Regions from separate parts of the Bartonella sp. TT67HLJMS genome, predicted to be linked through region 2. Evidence: predicted binding sites of a transcription regulator. Region 2 holds the regulator's gene; the other holds the start of a gene.
The links. Region 2 encodes HrcA, which represses chaperone genes, less so after heat shock. Its sites were predicted from a motif close to GTTAGCACTCNCNNNNNGNGAGTGCTAAC; they were not measured.
Positions count from the first base shown of each region.

Region 1 (7,553 bases), on a different contig from region 2:
GTCCAACTTTCTCTCTTCAACTTTCAATGGGTACGAACTCTTGCGTTGGTTCATAAAAACCATTCGCCCTTCTAAAGCGCAAACACAGGATTTTTTTAATGGTGCATGCATAAACTTAAAATGAAAAAATAGAACTGTATAAGAAAGAAATGACTATAAATCAAAAAGTTGTATTTTTATCAATAAAATATTTTCAAAGAAAACCACGATCCCCGCACAATAAAAACATCTCATAAATGCAAGAGAAAAAGTCATGAATAAAGAGAGAGATCTATTCACAATGGCGATACATCAACCAATGAAAAATAACAAAATGCTATAAGATCACTATCATAAAAGGAAGAACTGTACGAAACGTAAAAAAGCATTAAAAAAACGGGCACAGAAGGCCCGTTTCTTTATTACTTCTATGGAATAAGAGCTTAGAAATCCATTCCACCCATTCCGCCACCTAAGCATTGGAGGCATTGGTGTATCTTTCTTTGGAACTTCAGCAACCATTGCTTCTGTTGTAATCAGCAGGCTAGCAATTGAAGCCGCATTCTGGAGAGCAGAACGCAAAAACTTTCACTGGATCAACAATTCTTGAAAGCAATCAAATCACCAAATTCACCGGTTGCAAAACGTGAAAAAGCATTAAAAAAAACGGGCACAGAAGGCCCGTTTCTTTATTACTTCTATGGAATAAGAGCTTAGAAATCCATTCCGCCCATTCCACCCATTCCGCCACCTAAGCATTGGAGGCATTGGTGTATCTTTCTTTGAAACTTCAGCAACCATTGCTTCTGTTGTAATCAGCAGGCTAGCAATTGAAGCCGCATTCTGGAGAGCAGAACGCAAAAACTTTCACTGGATCAACAATTCTTGAAAGCAATCAAATCACCAAATTCACCGGTTGCAAAACGTGAAAAAGCATTAAAAAAAACGGGCACAGAAGGCCCGTTTCTTTATTACTTCTATGGAATAAGAGCTTAGAAATCCATTCCGCCCATTCCACCCATTCCGCCACCAGGCATTGGAGGCATTGGTGTATCTTTCTTTGGAACTTCAGCAACCATTGCTTCTGTTGTAATCAGCAGGCTAGCAATTGACGCCGCATTCTGGAGAGCAGAACGCACAACTTTCACTGGATCAACAATTCCCAAAGCAATCAAATCACCAAATTCACCGGTTGCAGTATTGTAACCATAAGTGTCAGCATTATTTTCCAGCACTTTGCCCACAATAATAGCGGCTTCTTCACCGGCATTGGTTGCGATTTGACGTGCTGGCGCTTGAAGAGCACGACGAACGATATGAATACCAGCTTCTTGGTCAGGATTGCTTCCTTTAACGGTCAACGCATTTGCTGCACGCAACAATGCGGTACCACCACCAGCAACAATACCTTCTTCAACAGCAGCACGTGTTGCATTCAAGGCATCATCAACGCGGTCTTTCTTTTCTTTCACTTCAACTTCTGTTGCACCACCAACACGGATAACAGCAACACCACCAGCGAGTTTAGCAAGTCTTTCTTGCAATTTTTCACGGTCATAGTCAGAAGTTGTTTCTTCAATCTGAGCCTTGATTTGATTGACGCGAGCAGTAATTTCAGACTTTTGTCCAGCACCATCAATAATGGTGGTGTTTTCTTTAGAAATATTCACTTTCTTTGCACGTCCAAGCATATCCAAAGTGACATTTTCAAGTTTAATGCCCACATCCTCAGAAATAACCTGTCCGGATGTCAAGATTGCGATATCCTCTAACATTGCTTTACGGCGATCACCAAATCCAGGTGCTTTTACAGCAGCAATTTTCAAACCACCACGCAACTTGTTAACCACGAGCGTTGCCAAAGCTTCACCTTCCACATCTTCAGCGATAATGAGAAGTGGTTTTCCAGATTGCACAACAGCTTCAAGCACAGGAAGAAGAGATTGCAAATTAGACAATTTCTTTTCGTGAATGAGAATGTAAGGATCATCAAGATCAGCGACCATTTTCTCAGCATTTGTGACAAAATAAGGGGAAAGATATCCACGGTCAAACTGCATTCCTTCAACGACTTCTAATTCCGTTTCAGCAGTTTTAGCTTCTTCCACGGTAATAACGCCTTCATTGCCAACCTTTTCCATAGCATCAGCGATCATTTTACCGATTTCAGCAGCGCCATTAGCAGAAATGGTTCCTACTTGTGCAATTTCTGCTGAAGTTTGGATTTTTTTTGCTTTTTTGAAGAGGTTTGCCACCACTTCATCTACAGCAGCATCAATCCCGCGTTTAAGATCCATTGGGTTCATGCCCGCAGCAACAGCTTTAACACCTTCTTGCACAATAGCTTGTCCTAAAACAGTAGCTGTTGTTGTTCCATCACCAGCGATATCATTGGTTTTAGAAGCAACTTCGCGCAACATTTGTGCACCCATGTTTTCGAACTTATCTTCAAGTTCAATTTCCTTTGCAACGGATACACCATCTTTTGTGATGCGAGGCGCACCGAATGATTTATCAATCACCACATTACGACCTTTAGGGCCGAGTGTCACCTTAACAGCATTAGCAAGGATGTCGACACCGCGCAACAAACGCTCACGCGCTTCACGGCCAAATTTGACTTCTTTAGCAGCCATTTAATTTCTCCTTGGAGTTTTTTCAAAATAGTACACAATGAAAAATTAAGCGCTTTAATTAGCCCATAATTCCCATAATGTCAGATTCTTTCATGATGAGGAGGTCTTCCCCATTAATCTTGACTTCAGTTCCAGACCATTTTCCAAAGAGGATACGGTCTCCTGTCTTGACTTCTAAAGGCACACGCTTTCCGTTATCATCGAGAGCGCCATTACCAACAGCAATCACTTCGCCTTCTTGAGGTTTTTCTTTTGCTGTATCAGGGATGATAATCCCACCAGCCGTTTTATTTTCAGATTCAACCCGACGGACAACGACACGGTCGTGAAGTGGGCGGAATTGTATATTAGCCATGTTTTAAATCCTTAAAACTGAACATAATTGCATTAATCTTAAAGTTCTTGCTAGCACTCATAGCTTGAGAGTGCTAGTATGTGTTAGATATAAAATCGGCATCTCTTAATGTCAAGAATAGCCATAAAATAATTTCTCTAAATGAAGCTTCAAAGTCTTGCCTCTTGTTGCACTTTCGCGTTATTTAGCTTTTTTAAGAACCCGTGAACAAAAAAGGATCTTATCATGGTTGAAACACGTCAGGAAACGGATAGCTTTGGAACGATTTCGGTACGTCAAGATCGTTATTGGGGCGCACAAACTGAACGTTCTCTGCATAATTTTAATATTGGTAGTGAAAAGCAGCCTCTTGCCATCATCTATGCCTTAGCCCTTATCAAAAAGGCTGCAGCTGTTGTAAATATGGACAAAGGAAAACTACCAGAAAATATTGGAAAAGCAATTATTGCAGCCGCCGATGAAGTGCTTGCCGGCGATTTTGATACGCATTTTCCACTCTCCGTCTGGCAAACAGGTTCTGGCACACAAAGCAATATGAATGTCAATGAAGTCATTGCTAATCGTGCCAGTAAGATTTTGGGAGGAAAACTTGGAAGCAAAAAACCAGTTCACCCCAATGACCATGTCAATATGAGTCAATCATCGAACGACTCCTTTCCCACAGCGCTTCACATTGCCACCACGTTGCAAACACGCCAACACTTACTGCCAATCCTTGAAGCTCTTATTGCTACATTAAAACAAAAAGAGCAAGAATTTGCAGACATCATTAAAATCGGCCGCACCCATACTCAAGATGCAACGCCTTTAACCTTAGGGCAAGAATTTTCAGGCTATCGTGCCGCATTAGAAGCCAATCTTCAGCGCATTGAAAATGCTCTAACCGATGTCCACATGCTTGCTCAAGGTGGCACAGCTGTTGGCACAGGACTAAATGCGCCAAAAGGTTTTGACATTGCTTTTGCACAAACAGTGAGCGCTTTCACAGGAATAACATTTCAAACCGCCAGCAATAAATTTGAAGCACTCGCCCATCATGGAGCCCTTGCGCATTTCCACGGGAGCTTGAATGCTCTTGCTGCTGATCTGTTTAAAATTGCCAATGACATCCGGTTTTTAGGCTCAGGACCACGTTCCGGTTTAGGGGAACTCAGTCTTCCCGAAAATGAACCCGGATCTTCTATTATGCCTGGCAAAGTCAACCCCACGCAATGTGAAGCCTTAACCATGGTCGCATGCCAAGTTTTTGGTAATCACACCAGCGTAACCTTTGCCGCAAGCCAAGGACATTTTGAACTCAACGTTTATAAACCTGTTGTTGGCTATAACGTTTTACAATCAATTACCCTTCTTGGTGATTGCATGCGTTCTTTTGATATGCATTGCATTCAAGGATTACGGGCCAATCGCGTTCATATTCACTCGCTCATGGAGCGCTCACTCATGTTAGTCACAGCTCTTGCACCAGAAATTGGCTATGAAAAAGCTGCTGAAATTGCAAAAGCGGCGCATAAAAATGATACAACTTTGCGCGCAGAAGCATTAAAAGCTGGCGTTTCTGGAGCTGATTATGACCGGCTGGTTGATCCCAAAAAGATGATTGCTCCCCAATAAACAACCCACTAAAAAGATGCAAACATCTTAAAACAAATCTTTCTGTCAAAAAATCGGGGTGTAAGCACCCCGATGATGACCGATAACGATTTCCCACGGCGTTCATTTTAGGATCTGGTCCACATTTCTACTCTTGTCTCAATGAGATAATGTGTTTATTTATAATGATAATCTAGTATTATCCATATTGAATGAGAATCCTGAATACCGTAGGATTTTCCCATTTTAAATCTGTCCTATGTTGAATCAATCAAAATCACTCACTTGCACATCCCAAGTGAGGTGAATGTGTGGCGATATGAATGTGTGGATAGAAATTGTATAAGATAAGAAAGGACTAAAAACGCCTCTAATGAACCGCCTCAAGTGCCAAGGACTGTCACAACTGCCAAGGGGCTGTCACAACACCCACGAGCTGGCAAATATAATGATCGTGCCGTCTTGCTTCTTTATGAAACGTAAAGATAGAAGTGCTCAATGGCTTTATCGTTATACCATTCACGAGCCACCGTCGTGAAATGGGTTTGGAAGCATTAAGAGATGTCTCCTTTATAAAGCGTAAAGATAGAAGTACTCAATAGAGGAACAGCTGTTGGAAAAAACTCAATGCACTGAAAGGTTTTTCTCTGTGCTGAAACAATCAGCTCTCTGACGGAAATATCCTTGACAACCCGCAAGAAATTTGAGGCATTCACCCCTCATGACGCTCTCATCCATTTCCACAAAAATCTGAGTGCACGCGCTAATCTCTTTAAAATTGCCAACGACTTTAAGTTTTTAGGCTCTCATCCACATTCCGGCTTAGGTAAACGAAAAGGATCATCTATCGTTTACATGGTGCATGAGAAACCTCATAAAACATTAAATTCTCGCACTTTGCTCCTTCTTATTTTTCGTATTCCATTCAATCAATCAAAACTATTCGCTTGGATTGTTATAAGAAAAAGTGGCATATAGATAAAAAAAGAAATAAAGTCGCTCATCCTCTCAAGTGCTCAAAAGGCTATCGCAATACAAAGCTACGCAATATCAGAAACGAGCAAAGAATATGATAGTGCCAATATGTATTTTTTTAATATCAATTGAATATTAAGCACAATGATATCAATCATTATAGACAATACATTTAACACTGAGCAACAAAAGGTGTTTTTAATATATATAAAATAGTTGTTCTTTAAACAAATCAAAAGCTTATTTATTATGCTATAATTTTTTATAAAACACAGAAAACACTGAAGGAATATATAAAAACCCTGAAAAACGCCGGATAATAGCACGAAAAAAGTTTTAAAAACGCTTTAATATGGTCAATTATAGATTTTATGCGTATTTTAGTTTTCATAATGATATTAACTATAGATTTTTTTAACCAATTTATATATAATACGATTTGTGTCTGAAATAAATTGGGGACGTTTTTATGAAAACAAAATATTTAATCGCACTATCTATTTTCACTTTTATTACCACTTCAACAGCGCAAGCAGCAGATACGGTAATCTTTGAGCAATCAAAACCGAAGGTTTCATTGCAAAATGATTCATCGTCACGTATCTCACCGGTTACTGTTTCTGCACCTTTTTCTTGGTCTGGTTTTTATGTTGGAGGACAAATTGGATATTTTTCCAGTAAAAATACTCTAGATTACGCACAAGAAGCCAGGGACGGAAAATGGGCTTGGGTTGATAGAAACTTATCACCGAAACCATCAGGATTGAGAGCAGGTTTGTATGCAGGTTCTAATATTGATCTGGGAGATAACCTTGTTTTCGGTTTTGATACGGACATAGTCTGGTCTGGGAGGAAAAGCACCCAAACAGACAATGGAAAGAAAATTCTAAATGAATTAGACTCTATTAACATTGCCTTTAAAGAAGCTGGGATTCCTATCATAAAACCTGCAGCTCAGGATGAAACAATCCCCAACTATGGTGACATTGTTGTCAGCAGTGTAACACTGAAAGAAAAATGGTCTGGTGCTGCGCGTGCGCGTATTGGTTTTGCTTCCCATCGCCTTATGCCTTATATTGCAGGGGGTGTAGCCTATACACAAATGCAATATATCATGTCACTTTTATCAAAATCGCAAGAAGATTCGACAGTTTTTGCTTCTGGCGATGTGTTAGATAAGACAGAAACAATGTTTGGTTACACTGTTGGTGGTGGTTTTGATCTTGCAATGACAGATAATATCATCATGCGTACAGAATATCGTTATTCAGATTTTTTGAAAAAGAAATTTGCAAACGATGACCTTAAAATCTCTTCTCAAACGCATGATTTTCGCTTTGGTATCGCTTATAAATTCTAAGTTCTATAAAAAAATCGAACTCTTAAAAAACCCTGTTAAAAACGGGGTTTTTTTATGCCCCTTTCCCCCTAAAAAGACATAGATTCTAAAAGCTAGGACTAAACTGTAAATAAATAATCATGAAACAATAAAGCCTCTCCCTCTTTTAAAGCAAGCTCCTATCCTCTCTCCCCCTTTCATGTAATACATTTGGAATAGAAAAGCTTTACCATCATACCACTGGGCGCCATCGTAAAATACGCCATCGTAAAATAAATGAGAGCAGTTATTAAGAGATATTTCTTTAAAATAACTATGTATATTGTACATCAATTGCAGTTTTATAGGATGATGTTGACTTGTCCTCCCCACTCTCACAGGATCAAGATTCTAAAAACCCATTTCTAAAATCATATCCGTTTGTAAGAACACAACGACTCTCGGGGACTCTCGGGGGCTCTTGGGGACTCTTGGGGCGGGCTCCTCTTTGCGCCTCCCCATGAAATGCCCTTAAACCTAAAGCAAAACAAACACTCTTAAGAATATCCAACACACACTGAAAAAAATACTGTAACGTTTCAAAGAAGTTTAAAGACCCTATATGACCACACTTCAAATGACAGTGTTTACAGCTATTGTATACCAGAGTAGAGAGAAGATATTGCGGTTCTCTGTT
Region 1 is NZ_JBHILP010000006.1:20,616-28,168, reverse strand. Features, by position in the region: partial or broken gene groEL (chaperonin GroEL) at 423-620, opposite strand; partial or broken gene groEL (chaperonin GroEL) at 693-896, opposite strand; gene groL (chaperonin GroEL) at 972-2,615, opposite strand; gene groES (co-chaperone GroES) at 2,674-2,970, opposite strand; gene fumC (class II fumarate hydratase) at 3,196-4,584, shown strand; gene ACFIJQ_RS04720 (outer membrane protein) at 6,008-6,898, shown strand.
Region 1: the regulator HrcA is predicted to act here: its motif matches at 3,020-3,048, upstream of groES (co-chaperone GroES).

Region 2 (7,553 bases):
TTGCGACAACAGCTTTTATATGCCAGAATAGGATAAAAGTATTGTGTATATCTATTTTTTGTAATCTCTGAAACAGACATACAACCACAACCTGATTGAGGGAAAATATAAAGGTGAAAATCAGTGTGCTTTTTTACTCTCCTTTTTTATTCGGTTTTACGGTTTTCAAACTTATCTAGAGTAATATCTTTTTAAATAATTAGAGATTGATACATGGTTTCATGCTCATTTCTCTGGTTCTTTAAATGGTGCCACGATTTCATAAAGAACAATATATTATCGTATTATGCATTCACATACTTGTTTTAAAGAAATTTTCTCAATGTTTGTCACATTCGTGCCACTACGATGCTTATGAATAGTGTAATATAAAATTTTCCGTGAAGTGTATAAAGTCTACAGTGCTTCACTATCTTTACGTTTATGAAAAAAAGTTAGACCACCACACACTTTCTAGCTCAAAATATTGCGATAGCTTTTAGCACTTAAGAGTGTTCATAAGAGTTCTTTTTACTTCTTTTTATAGCTTTTATCCATACACTTCTCTACTTTTAAGGTGTAAGCAAATGGTGGTAACTAATTTACTGTAAATAGTTTTGAAATGAGAGTATCTCACGATACTCTAATCTCGCCTTTTCTATGAAAAATGATGATTATGATTAAAATAAGTATGTTGTTATAAAAACTTTAGTTTGCGAGTTGGCTGATGATGTGATCAAGAACAATACGTCCTTTGGTTGTCGCTTTTAAGCGTTGGTTATCCACCATTTCTATCAATTCTTGGTGTTGTAAATCGATCAGTTTTTCCATTGGGATGCGTTTAGGGCTTAAGGTTTCATAGCGTATAAGTTCTAAGCCTTCGCTAAGGCGTAATCCCATAAGGAGCATTTCATTTGCCTGTTGTTCAGTGGTTAAATGTTCCGTTTCAATACAGCCATGTCCTGTTGTTTCTACCAAATTAAGCCACTGTTCGGGATGCTTTTCATTTATTGTGACATAACGTTCGCGGTTTTCAAGGTGTGATGACAATGTTTTTGAACAGGCAGAGGAATGATTCGGTGCGTGCTCAATGAAACGTCCATGTGCTCCTGGACCAAAGCCTGCATATTGGTGATAACGCCAGTAAAGAAGATTGTGTGCTGATTCAGCACCGGGTATTGCATGGTTTGAGATTTCATAGGCAGGAAGTCCATGCAGTGCTGTTATTTCTTGGGTAAGATTATACAGATCTGCTGCTAGCTCTGATGGGGGAAGGATAAGTCTTCCTGCATCATGAAGTCGTTTAAAGGCAGTTCCTTCTTCGATTGTCAATTGATAAAGAGAAAGATGGTCCGCTGCCAAATCAATTGCTTGTACGAGTTCAGATTTCCATTGTTCAAGGGTTTGTTTGGGGCGGGCATAAATGAGATCAAAGGATAAACGTGGAAAAATTTGCCGTGCTAAATCAATGGCACAAAGAGCTTGTTCCACATTATGGAGTCGGCCAAGTTTGCGCAATGCTTTATCATTGAGCGCTTGTATTCCTAGAGATAAGCGATTAACACCTGCCGCACGGTATCCACGAAAGCGTTCTGCCTCCACACTGGATGGATTAGCTTCTAATGTAATTTCAACTTTATCATCAACTACCCATTTTTTTGCAAGTGTTTGCAATAGGGCATCGACAGTTTGCGGCTCCATAAGAGAAGGAGTTCCTCCACCAATAAAAATACTTGTAATATGGCGTGGGCCTATTTTGTGGTATTGCGTTTCTATTTCGCGCTTAAAGGCGGTGACAAAACGTGGTTGATCAACACCATGGATGCGAACATGCGAATTAAAGTCACAATAAGGACATTTAGCTGCACAAAAGGGCCAATGAATGTAAATGCCAAAAGGTTCATTCATGAGAATGCTAAAAGGTTTTCTGCCAAAAGTTTGAAAGCACGTGCGCGATGTGAAAGAGGGGGAATATCATTACATTTCCAGTTGTGTTTTTGCTCTGTTGACATTTCTCCAAAGGTATTTTCATATCCATCTGGTAAAAAAATAGGATCAAAACCAAAGCCTTTGTCTCCCCGTGGAGGCCAAATGAATGTTCCTTCAACGCATCCGCGGAAGTAATCTGCATGAGCATCAGGCCATGCAATGCAAATGACGGATATAAAACGGCATTTTCGTTGGCTTTTTTCTTGCGCTCCGACTTTTTGGAGTTCATTTTCTATTTTTTTCATAGCTTTTGGAAAATTACGTGTGCCATCGGCTTGAATTGCCCAATCAGCGGTATAAACGCCTGGCGCACCCTCCAATGCATCTACCTCTAAGCCTGAATCATCAGAAAGGGCAGGAAGTCCTGTCTTTTTCGCTGCTGAAAAAGCCTTAATATAAGCATTTTCTTCAAATGTTTTTCCCGTTTCTTTTGGTTCTGGCAAGCCCAGTTCTTTTGCCGATTGTATTATTAAACCGAAAGGCGTAATTAAAGTAGTGATTTCATGCAATTTGCCGGTGTTATGTGTAGCAATGACAAGTTTTTTATCTGCTATGCTTCTCATATAGATTTCTCCAAAAATGAAAGGGGAACTATTTTTGTGCTAAAAACCAGCTTAAATACTCATATACACACATTCTGCTTAATTTTACATGATATGATTATTTTACACGTTTTATGATATTTTATTCCAATAAAATTTTTTATCTTGTATAAAGATAACCTTGCAAAGATATGAAGGACATGTCTTTTTTATAATAGCATTTTTATGGTAAATTTCCAATTTCCGGCTTGCTCTAAAGGGTGAAATTTTTTATTTACAACGGCTTTTAAACAATCCAGATTCTCTTGGCAAGTCTCTACAGTAGACTACTTTGTAGATCAACTCTTAATCTTAAATATTTTTCACACACTCTAACAAAAAATACCTCTTGCGTAATGTATCAATCATCACTCTGAAAGCTAGAATTTTACGGTTCAATAGGATAATATGTTCTATACTACTTTAGACTATTTGACCAAACCTTGGCAAAACTTATATAAGAGATGAGGATTTTAAAAGTAGTGAAACAATTGTGATGAAGCACAAAACTATTGATAATGAACTAAAATATCTTGATGAACGTTCGCGTGATATTTTTCGCCATATTGTTGAAGCTTATCTTAATGATGGTGAACCTGTAGGGTCACGCAATCTTTCGCGGCTTTTACGACAGACATTATCACCTGCGACGATTCGCAATGTGATGAGTGATCTTGAACATCTCGGTTTGATTTATGCACCACATGTTTCTGCGGGTCGAATGCCGACACAATCAGGTTTACGCTTTTTTGTAGATGCATTTATGGAAGCGGGTGATTTGCCAAACGAAGAGCGAGAAAATATTGAAATGCAAGTCAAAGAGGCAGGTCATGCACAATCGGTTGAACATTTTCTTGTTCAAGCAAGCCGAGTTCTTTCAGATCTTTCACGTGGGGCAGGGCTTGTTTTAGCAACAAAACAAGAAGGAACATTGAAACATATTGAATTTGTGCGCCTTGATAGGGAGCACGCTCTTGCCGTTTTGGTGACTCAACAAGGTGAAGTTGAAAATCGTATTGTTCATTTGCCAGAAGGGGTTACCCATGCACAATTGACGGAAGCAACGAATTTTCTCAATGCCCATATCCAAGGACGTACATTGAGTGAAGCTAAAGGGGAAATTGCCCGCTTATGCGCAGAAACACGGGCTGCGCTTGATGATTTATCGCATCATCTTGTTGAAACGGGATTAGCTCTTTGGGGAGGAGAAGGTGCTGATCATAAAATACACCTCATTGTTCGCGGGCGTAGCAATTTACTTGAAGATGTGAAAGCAGAAGAAGATTTAGAACGGTTACGCCATTTGTTTGATGATCTTGAAACGCGTGAGAGTATGGCACAGCTTCTCGATTTAACGGATGAAGGTTCTGGGGTTCGAATTTTTATTGGTTCAGAAAATAAGTTATTTTCACTTTCTGGTTCTTCTTTAGTTGTAGCACCTTATCGTGATTCACAACAAAGAGTCATTGGTGCTTTGGGCGTTATTGGTCCTACACGGCTTAATTATGCAAGGATTGTGCCCATGGTTGATTATACAGCTCAACTTGTGTCACAGTTATTGCGTTAAAACGATGCAGGTAAGTATTTGTACTATAGAAGCTCATTGTATTATATACATCGATACCCCTTGATTTTTGTCTGTAGAATTTCGATATCGAGAATAACGAATCTTATGAAGGAATAAAATTTTTATGTCTGATGAAAAAAACAAATTTACTGACTCTTCATTTGAAAATTGTGATTTAAAAAATCCAGCTGATCGTAATACACTTAAACAGGCAGCCGATGAATTTTTAAAAACACAAAAAACAGAGGAACACGAAGACGTTGAAAAAGAAAGCAATGAGGTTAGTGATCTTTTAGCGTCTTTGCAGGATGAAAATAAAGAACTGAAAGATCAGCTTTTACGTCTTGTTGCAGATATGGAAAATCTTCGACGCCGTACTATGCGAGATGTGGCGGATGCAAAGGCTTATTCCATTGCTAATTTTGCACGGGATATGTTATCGGTTTCTGACAATCTCAATCGTGCTTTGGAAGCCATTCCAGAAGGGGCAAAGGAGAGTGATGCTGGTTTGAAATCATTGGCAGAAGGCGTTGAAATGACTGAACGTGCCATGATGGCAGCATTAGAACGTCATGGGGTGCAGAAAATTCATCCAGAGGGACAAAAATTTGATCCTCATTTTCATCAAGCGATGTTTGAAATTCCTAATGCCGATGTTCCAGATAACACTGTTCAACAAGTTGTTCAGGCAGGTTATATTATCGGGGAAAGGGTGTTACGTCCAGCTATAGTGGGTGTAGCTAAAGGAGGAGCAAAAGAAGCTTCTGGTGAAGCTGATTCTGCTTAAAATACATCAATAATAAATCTCCAACATAAAATGCAGTATTCCCTGCAATTACACATATATGAGGTCTTTTCTCAAAGAGTTTTTAAAGGGTGTTATAAACACCCTTTTATCTTTGAAGCGCCCAACTTCCTTTTACAAGATACACGGACTCGCTTGAGGGAGATGACGATGAAAATAAAACAAAGTGATCGACCTCAAAAGGAGGGATAAAAAAATCATCTTGAAAAGATAGATAAGAAGAAAGATCTTCAAGATTGATATCAAATATTCGTGCAAGAGTAATATGCGGAATAAATTGTCTTTCATCAGGCTTTAACTCTAATTTATTCCGGATATATTGCATCTTTTCATGTAAAAGATTAAGCTTTTCACAAGGTTCAATGCGAACTACAAGAGAATGGGGAGCATTTTCTGAACCAAAAACTTCAAAACCATCTATTTGTAGCATAAAAGGAGAGAGCTTTATTGTATCAAAGGCGTGCATAAGTGCATCTGCGGTAGCACTTTCAACTTCACCGAAAAAAGATAAGGTGACGTGAAAATTTTGCGGGTTGATCCATTGCGCTTTTGGTAAGCCATTTTGCAACGATACAAGTTGTTGTGTTGTTTGTTGAGGAATCTGAAGGGCACTAAATAGACGACCCATAATATTATCTCCTTATAATGAAAGATGCTATTCCAAGCACAATATAGATAATAAGGGCGAGGCATGTACCATAGAAAATAAGGCAATAGTATTGAAAAAGAATGTCTAAAAAATGCTTACTATAATTATGAGCGTACAAAGCTTATTCGTTTTAAAAAATGGTTATGATATCGATAAGAATTGCGTTTTCATGAGCTGTATCACAATGATGTGCAATGGAAGATTACTTATGTATTATATGGAAGATTACTTATGTATTATAAAGACTACAAAGTGAGCAGAAAATAAGAAAAGTTGATAGATTTTTGATGTGCGAAATTATTTTGACATCTATCTTTAGCCTAAAATAAAGCATATTCTAATACAAGGTGAAGAGTTCTCTTTTTCTGTAAAGATTTAATTATACGGTTAAGTCGGGTAATAGCCGTAATACGCAAAACTATTCAAATTGATCAAATAATGTTAGGAAAGGAAGGAAAAACTCCAGTATAATAAAATTACTATAAGCTTTTACATTTATGATAATTATGCCAATCCATAATGGATATGAATATTGGTATAAAAGTGGGAAGAGAAATTAAAATTCAAAATAATGATGGAAAGTTCCTATTTTCTAAGAATCATCATCCTTATTTATGGTGAGAAAGCGCTAGTTTTCCTCTCCAAAGTTGTTGTTGATAAGCTTTTCAAGAGCATTAAGAGCATCTGTTGCTTCTGGTCCTGAAACACGAATGGTGAGGTTGCAACCGGATGAAGCCGCTAGCATCATAAGTCCCATAATTGATGATCCACCAACGATTTTTCCATCCTTTTCAACTTCAACAGTAACATTAAAATTGTCAACAGTTTGTACAAATTTTGCAGAAGCACGTGCATGCAAGCCACGTTTATTACAGATATTGAAATGACGACTTATACATGGGAGGGTATCTTTGGAAAACATTGGTATTTTATTATCCGCTATAAAATCATACTTGGTACATTAATATATTTACGCCCTGCTTCTTGTGCTATTCTTAACGCGTCTGATAATGAAATATCAGGACATTTGCGAATAGAAATCAGTTTAATAAGCATGGGCAAATTAACACCCGCAATCATTTCAACGCGTCCTTTTTCAATAGCAGGAATAGCTATATTCGATGGTGTTCCACCGAACACATCTGTTAATATGATTACGCCATGATCCGTATCTGTATCGGTTACTGCGGCTATAACATCACCTCGGCGCTGATCTATATCGTCATCGGGATAAACGCATATTGTTGCGAACTTTTCTTGTACACCAACAACATGTTCCACGGCATGTAAAAATTCGACAGCCAGCTCACCGTGCGTTACAAGCACGAGTCCAATCATTTACGCAAACTCCTGTTAACTAATAAGATCCGACCATATTGGTGGGAAACACATTTTACAAGGCTTTGTCTTGCTGCCAAGAAAAATTTGCAAAAAAAAGGCAAAAATTGTGATTTTTTTATCTTTAGAAAAAAATTAGACAGATTTTTGCCATATTTTTCTAAACAAAAATGCTTCAATAGCTTGACAAATGGCTGTACAATCGGCTTCACGAAGAGAGGGAAGTTTTAAAAGAGGAATGTGCAAATCTTCAAATTGGAAAGTTTTATTTGTGGAAAAACGTTCATATTCTGGACCGAGAAAAATAACACAATCGATAGTTGTGTGCTTTTCAAATTCTATCATATAAAGACCAACGCCACGAATCTCGATACCGCCCTCTAAATTATCAGGAGTGTATCCGTGAAGCTTTCCATTTTCCGCACGCAACATTGTATAATCATCACTAATAAGCTTCGCTTCACGTTTTGACCACTCAGCACGGTCGAGCAAAGAAAGGGTAAGGGTTGATTTTCCTGATCCCGATGGACCTATAATTAACAGCCCCTTGCCGCCTAATTGAAGGCAATTTGCGTGGAGTATTTCACATTTTGTTTTCATGTCTTTTACTTTGGATAAAAGATTTATTTAGCGAGGGGAAGCATA
Region 2 is NZ_JBHILP010000001.1:146,484-154,036, reverse strand. Features, by position in the region: gene hemW (radical SAM family heme chaperone HemW) at 688-1,887, opposite strand; gene rdgB (RdgB/HAM1 family non-canonical purine NTP pyrophosphatase) at 1,884-2,531, opposite strand; gene hrcA (heat-inducible transcriptional repressor HrcA) at 3,046-4,116, shown strand; gene grpE (nucleotide exchange factor GrpE) at 4,241-4,903, shown strand; gene thpR (RNA 2',3'-cyclic phosphodiesterase) at 5,010-5,549, opposite strand; gene ACFIJQ_RS00515 (HPr family phosphocarrier protein) at 6,199-6,492, opposite strand; gene ACFIJQ_RS00510 (PTS sugar transporter subunit IIA) at 6,510-6,908, opposite strand; gene ACFIJQ_RS00505 (HPr kinase/phosphatase C-terminal domain-containing protein) at 7,044-7,508, opposite strand; gene ACFIJQ_RS00500 (stimulus-sensing domain-containing protein) at 7,532-7,553, opposite strand, start outside.